Regions from separate parts of the Mesorhizobium sp. WSM4976 genome, predicted to be linked through region 2. Evidence: riboswitches for the same ligand, from Rfam matches in the RefSeq annotation. Region 2 holds a riboswitch; each other region holds the start of a gene.
The links. Region 2 has a riboswitch for cobalamin ahead of bluB (5,6-dimethylbenzimidazole synthase). Riboswitches for the same ligand answer to the same signal wherever they lie in the genome.

Region 1: it holds a riboswitch for cobalamin, as region 2 does, so the genes downstream of both, P9272_RS10250 (DUF1636 family protein) here and bluB (5,6-dimethylbenzimidazole synthase) in region 2, are expected to answer to the same signal.
Region 3: it holds a riboswitch for cobalamin, as region 2 does, so the genes downstream of both, P9272_RS26970 (CbtB domain-containing protein) here and bluB (5,6-dimethylbenzimidazole synthase) in region 2, are expected to answer to the same signal.

Annotation. Positions count from the first base shown of each region.
Region 1 is NZ_JARTVT010000007.1:21,978-24,169, forward strand. Features, by position in the region: gene P9272_RS10245 (winged helix-turn-helix domain-containing protein) at 1-772, shown strand, start outside; cobalamin riboswitch at 803-1,006, shown strand; gene P9272_RS10250 (DUF1636 family protein) at 1,046-1,471, shown strand; gene cobW (cobalamin biosynthesis protein CobW) at 1,474-2,192, shown strand, end outside.
Region 2 is NZ_JARTVT010000006.1:122,473-124,664, forward strand. Features, by position in the region: gene P9272_RS09390 (hypothetical protein) at 1-84, shown strand, start outside; gene bluB (5,6-dimethylbenzimidazole synthase) at 85-810, opposite strand; cobalamin riboswitch at 853-1,030, opposite strand; gene P9272_RS09400 (histone deacetylase family protein) at 1,146-2,072, shown strand; gene P9272_RS09405 (exodeoxyribonuclease VII small subunit) at 2,076-2,192, shown strand, end outside.
Region 3 is NZ_JARTVT010000025.1:82,072-84,263, reverse strand. Features, by position in the region: gene P9272_RS26980 (PilZ domain-containing protein) at 1-178, opposite strand, end outside; gene P9272_RS26975 (histidine phosphatase family protein) at 345-917, opposite strand; adenosylcobalamin (AdoCbl) riboswitch at 1,003-1,147, shown strand; gene P9272_RS26970 (CbtB domain-containing protein) at 1,146-1,355, shown strand; gene P9272_RS26965 (CbtA family protein) at 1,402-2,142, shown strand.

The sequences.
Region 1 (2,192 bases), on a different contig from region 2:
CGCCGCCTCCGATATCGAGGGCCACAAGGGCAATGGCGGCTGGTGGGGCTGGAGCGAGGCCAAGCATGCCTTCGAATGGCTGTTCTGGGCCGGACGCATCACCACGGCCTACCGACGCGGCTTCGAGCGCTATTACGACCTGCCCGAGCGCGTTTTGCCGCAGGCGGTGCTCGACCTGCCCGTGCCCTCGGTTGAGGACGCGCATCGCGAATTGCTGCGCATCTCGGCCCGCGCCCATGGCATCGCCACCTATGGCGACCTGCGCGACTATTTTCGTCTGGCGCCCGGCGATACCAAGGACCGCATCGAGGAGTTGGTCGAAGCCGGCGAATTGCTGCCGGTCAAGGTCGAAGGCTGGGACAAGCCCGCCTATCTCCACAAGGACGCGCGTATCCCACGCCGCATAGAAGCCCGCGCGCTGCTGGCGCCCTTCGATCCGGTCGTCTTCGAGCGCACCCGGACGGAAAAGTTGTTCGGTTTCCGCTACCGTATCGAGATCTACACGCCCGCCGAAAAGCGCCAGTATGGCTACTATGTGCTGCCCTTCCTGCTCGGTGACCGCATCGTTGCCCGCGTCGACCTGAGGGCCGATCGCCCGGCCAGTGTGCTGCGCGTCCATGCCGCCTATGCAGAGGCCGGCGCCCCAGCCGAAACGGCCGCTCAACTCTTCGACGAACTGAAGCAGATGCAGGCGTGGCTTGGCCTGGAAGCGATCGAGGTGGCGCTAGCGGGCGACCTCGGTCCGGCGCTGGCCGACATCAAGGTGTCGTAGCCGCGCGTTGACAGGCGCCTAGCCGAGAGCCTAAACCCTGACCCGGACGGTCTTCTCCCGGCAAAGGGAGGAGCCAAGAGGGAATGCGGTGCGGGCCAAAACCCAAATCCGCGGCTGTCCCCGCAACTGTAAGCGACGAGCCTCGGCCGAAAACCACTGGGATGTTCCCGGGAAGGCGGCACCTGAGGCGAAGACCCGCGAGCCAGGAGACCTGCCGTCTGAGACTCTAAGTATCCGAATGCCCGGCGGGTTTTCCGGGCAAGGAGCCAGGTTTTGGATCGCAACGGCAGTTTCCCGGCAAACATCGCGGACATTTCGTCCGAGCCCGGCACTTTGGCTGGCGTCACCGTCATCGTCTGCTCGTCCTGCCGCGACGAAACCGGCTCGGACGCCCATCCGCGCGCTGGCGTCTTGCTGGCCGAGGACACGCGCCGCGCCGCATCGGGCGAGAAGATCCGCATCCGTACCGTCGAATGCCTCGGCAATTGCAAGCGCCGCCTGAGCGCGGCACTTCTGCGCGACGGCTGCTGGAGCTACGTCTTCGGGGACCTCGACACGACCAGCGGCGCCGATCTCGTCGCCGGCGCAAAGCTCTTCGCCACCTCGACCGACGGCCTGATCCCCTGGCGCGGCCGGCCCGATTCCCTTAAGCGCGGCCTGGTTGCCCGCATCCCTCCCCTCGATATGCTGAAGGACTGACCATGAACGCTTCCGTTTCCCGCGTGCCCTGCACCGTCGTCACCGGCTTCCTCGGCGCCGGCAAGACGACGCTGATCCGCAACCTCATTGAAAACGCCAAGGGCAAGCGGCTGGCGATCATCGTCAATGAGTTCGGCGATGTCGGCATCGACGGCGAGATCCTGAAGGGTTGCGGCGTCGATACCTGTCCGGAGGAAAACATCGTCGAGCTCGCCAATGGCTGCATCTGCTGCACCGTGGCCGATGACTTCGTGCCGGCGCTTGACCAGATTTTATCACGCACCCCGAAGGTCGACCACATCCTGATCGAGACCTCCGGCCTCGCTTTGCCGAAGCCGCTGGTGCAGGCCTTCCAGTGGCCGACGGTCAAGAGCCGCGTCACTGTCGACGGCGTCGTCGCCGTGGTCGACGGCCCGGCCCTGGCCGAAGGCCGGGTCGCCTCCGACATGGACGCGCTGCAGGCGCAGCGCGCGGCTGACGATTCCCTCGACCATGACGATCCGGTCGAAGAAGTGTTCGAGGACCAGATCGCCTGCGCGGACCTGATCATCCTGTCGAAGAGCGACCTGATGGATGCGGCAGGCTCGGCTCGCGCCAACGCCGTCATCGGCGAGCACGTCGCGCGCGCCGTCAAGGTCGTGCCGACCGCGCAGGGCAAGGTCGACCCCTCGGTGCTGCTTGGCCTTGGCCTTGCCGTCGAAGACGACATCGAGAACCGCAA
Region 2 (2,192 bases):
GCCTCGTCCAAATTCAGGGAGCTGCGCGACAAGGCGCTGGGCTCCTTCGGCGGCTCGCGCTGGGATACGCCCCGGGCCGCTTGATCACTGCTGGCGACCTAGCGTTGCGATCGCCGACTTGAGCGGCGCCTCGCCGGCGCCGCGAAACGTCTCGCTCATCACCAGTTCGGGCAGCGGCAGGCGCTTGCCCCAGCCATGCGCTTCGAGGTCCGGCTTCGGCGCGAATTCCGAGACGCGGCCGACGCAGAGATAGGCGATCGGCGTGACATGCTCGGGGATCGACAAAAGCCGCTTGAGCGCCTCGGTCTCGATGATACTCACCCAGCCGACGCCGACACCCTCGGCCCGCGCCGCCAGCCAGAAATTCTGCACCGCACAGACGGTGCTGTAGAGATCCATCTCCGGATTATGCCAGCGCCCGAGCGGGGAGTCCTTCGAGCGCTGCCGGTCGCAGGTGATGCACAGGTTCAGCGCGCTTTCGCAAATGCCTTCGAGCTTGAGCTTGCGGTAGAGCGCCTGCCGCTCCGCCTCGATCGCCGGCACCTCTTGCTCGCGCGCGGCGAGGAACAGGTCGCGCACCAGTCTGCGCCGCTCGGCATCACGGATGACGATGAAGTTCCACGGCTGCATGTAGCCGACCGACGGCGCATGGTGCGCGGCGGTGAGAAGCCGCGCCAGCACGCAATCGTCGAGATCATCAGGGACAAAATGGCTGCGCACGTCACGCCTGGTGAACATTGCCCGATAAACCGCGTCGCGCGCCAATTGGTCAAAGTCATCGCCGCACGCGGCGATCGCTGCTGCCGTCATCGCTTTTCCCCTTGCGACAAGCAGTCCCCCGCCTGACCAAGCGGAAAACCATGTCTGCCGGGCCGGTCTTCTGGCTCGGGATCGTCCCGCTCCGGCGCCTTCCCGTCGAGGACAGTGGCGTTTGCCGGCGCGGTCCCCCTCACAGCGTTGGGCACGCCACGGAGTTCAACCGTGTTCCCGATTCTCCCGCGTCGCGGGCACCAGGCAGCAGGATGACCTTATCGCGAAGTTCGGCACCCGCCAATGGCGCGAACGACATGGGCTGCCGCAATTTCCCCAGCCATTCGGCTTTTCAAACATGGTCATTACGGCCGCGGGTGCCTAGATTAGGCGCCATGGCCACCCGTCTCTACACGCACCCGATCTTCCTGGAACATCTCACGCCGCCCGGCCACCCCGAGCGGCCCGATCGCCTGCGCGCCATCGAGCGCGTGCTGGACGACGAGGCGTTCTCGGCGCTCGACCGCGTCAAGGCGCCGGAAGGCGACGAGAAGACCATCCTTTATGCGCACCCCGAGGACTTCGTCGAGAGCGTGCGCGCGGCGATACCTGAGAGCGGCATCGTCTCGATCGATGCCGATACCAGCGCCAGCCCGAAAAGCTGGCAGGCCGCGGTGACGGCGATCGGCGCGGCCAATGCGGCGGTCGACGACGTTTTCGAGGGCCGCGCCTCAAATGTCTTCGTCGCCGCCCGTCCCCCCGGCCACCACGCTGAAAAGACGACGGCGATGGGCTTTTGCCTGTTCAACACCGCGGCGATCGCGGCCCGCTATGCGCAGAAGAAGCATCAGGCCGAGCGCGTCGCCATCGTCGATTGGGATGTCCACCACGGCAACGGCACGCAGGACATTTTTTGGGACGATCCGTCGGTGCTCTATTGCTCGACGCATCAGATGCCGCTCTACCCGGGCACAGGCGCGAAGAGCGAGACCGGCGCCGGCAACATTGTCAACGCGCCGCTCGCGCCGCAGACCGGCAGCGACCTGTTCCGCGACGCGTTCCTGTCGCGCGTGCTACCGTCCATCGACGCTTTCGCGCCTGACCTGATCATCATTTCCGCCGGCTTCGACGCGCACCACCGCGATCCGCTGGCGCAGATCAACCTGATCGAGGATGATTTCGACTGGGCGACCGGCCAGTTGATGGAACGCGCTGGCCGCCACAGCGGCAACAGGCTCGTCAGCCTGCTGGAAGGCGGCTACGATCTGCAGGGACTGGCATTTTCTGTCGCCGCTCATGTCGGGCGGCTGATGAAGGGATAGGGTATGGCAGTGGAAGGCAATGAGGACGTCAAGTCGATGAGCTTCGAGCAGGCGCTCGACGCGCTGGAGAAGATCGTCGATGATCTGGAGCGCGGCGACGTCCCGCTCGACCAGTCGATC
Region 3 (2,192 bases), on a different contig from region 2:
CCTCGAGCAGGAAGCGTTCCGGTATGTCCGTATCGGCGGGGACGCGCAGTTCCGCGCCCTGCTCGTGCTGATTGCGGACCGAGCAGCCGACTTTTACGGCCCCGGCAATGATCGTGGCTTCCTTGAGCACGAATTCGCGCACATGAAGACGGCGCTCGGTCTCGGGATAATTGGCCATATCCGGCGGGCTCCTAGGGCAAGGGTTTCCTCGCCACGGGGCAGCACGATAGCAGCGATGCGTTTCCGTTCCGTTAGCGATCGCTGAAACGACGAGCCTTGATACAGGTGCTGACGGTTGTCGAAGCTTGAGGGGATCCGCGCGGGATCGACCCGCGCCCGACCGTCTAGCCGCCGGCGATCACCCCGCTCGCATGCAGCACCCAGCGGCGGCCGTCGCTGCGGAACTCGGTGAGCGACAGCGGCTCGATGTCGATCTTCCAGACCGAGGAGAGCGGCGCGCCCAGCACATGCACGATGGCGGCGCGGATCGGCACGGCATGGGTGAGCGCGATGGTGTGGCCGCTCTCGCCGGCCGGGCGCTCCATCAGCGCAGCAACCCGCCGGGCGACGGCGGCAAGCGATTCGCCGTCATGGGGCGCGGCGTCCGGATCGGCGAGCCAGGCTGCCATGCCTTCCGGGTCCTCGGCCCGCACCTCCTCGAAGCTTCGGCCGGCCCAACGCGCGAAATCCTGTTCGGCAAGCAGCGGCTCGACCGTCGCTTCCAGGCCAAGGGCCTCGGCCGTCCTGCGCGCGGCAAGCGCCGGACTTGCCCAGACGCGGTCGGCCCGGCGCAGCGACGAAGCGAGCGCGCCGGCGCGGTCGAACGCGCTCGGCTCCGGCGCCTCGTCCTTCGGAAAACGGCCCTTGCGCATGCCGGGCGTCGCGCCGCTTGCGATCATCGTCAGGCGGGCGAACATCCCAAAACTCCGTGGTCCAGTGAAATTTCGGCCGCGCGAAGCCGCGTTGGCCATTACATGTCGTTGACAGGCGAACGAAGTGCTGACAAGTGTTTTAGCGCTATACGGGATTGGAAGCCGGTGCGAGTCCGGCACGGTCGCGCCACTGTGATCGGCACCAGCCGAAAGTCAGGCCTTATCCCGCAGCACAGTTGGATCAACGGGACGCAGCATCCCACAGGAGGTCAAATGTCCGACACCACCTTCGCCCCGACCTACGGCCCGGTTGCGATTCCCGTCCGCGAGCTTCTGCCCTGGGCCATCTTCGCCGGCCTGATGCTAATGCTGATGATCTATTTCGTCGGCGCGGAAGAAGGCGCGACCTCGCTGATCCGTGGCACGGCGGTGCACGAATTCGTGCATGACGGCCGCCACCTGCTCGGCTTCCCCTGCCACTAGGCGGTTTCAGCCTCGCTGAACCCGCTTTCCATAAAGGGTTAGTGACATGGTCGGAAAACTTTTGCTGCGCGGCATGCTTGTCGGGCTTGTGGCGGGGATTCTGGCGTTCGCCTTCGCGCGTGTCTACGGCGAGCCGCAGGTTGACAAGGCGATCGCCTTCGAGGAACAGCAGGCCCAGGCGGCCGGCGGCGCGCCGGAGCCCGAGATGGTCAGCCGCGCCACGCAGGCAGGCATCGGCCTGGCAACCGGCGTGCTGGTCTATGGCGCGGCGCTCGGCGGGCTGTTCTCGCTGGTCTTTGCCTATGCCTATGGTCGGCTGGGCTCGCTTGGGCCGCGCGGCACTTCGGCGCTCATCGCGCTGCTCGGCTTCCTTGCCGTGATCGTGGTTCCGAGCCTCAAATACCCGGCCAACCCGCCCGCGGTCGGCAACGCCGAAACGATCGCCTACCGGACCGAGTTGTTCTTCATCATGATCGTGGTTTCGATCGTGGCGATGGTGGCAGCGGTTGGCCTTGCGCAGCGGCTGTGGAACCGGCTGGGCGCCTGGAATGCCTCGATCGTCGCGGCGCTCGCCTTCCTGGTGGTGTTCGCGCTGGTGAAGGCAGCTCTTCCTGACATCAACGAAGTGCCGGAGGACTTCTCCGCGACGGTGCTATGGCAGTTCCGCGTCGCCTCGCTCGGCATGCAGTTCGTGCTGTGGACGGTCGTCGGCCTCGGCTTCGGCGCCGCCGTCGAGCGCCTGGTCGCGGTGCGCGACCAGGGCGGCTCCGCCCGCCGCTACGCCTGAACCCATGCCTTGGCCGCCACGGTTGCTTGCCCTGGCGGCCAAATCGGCTC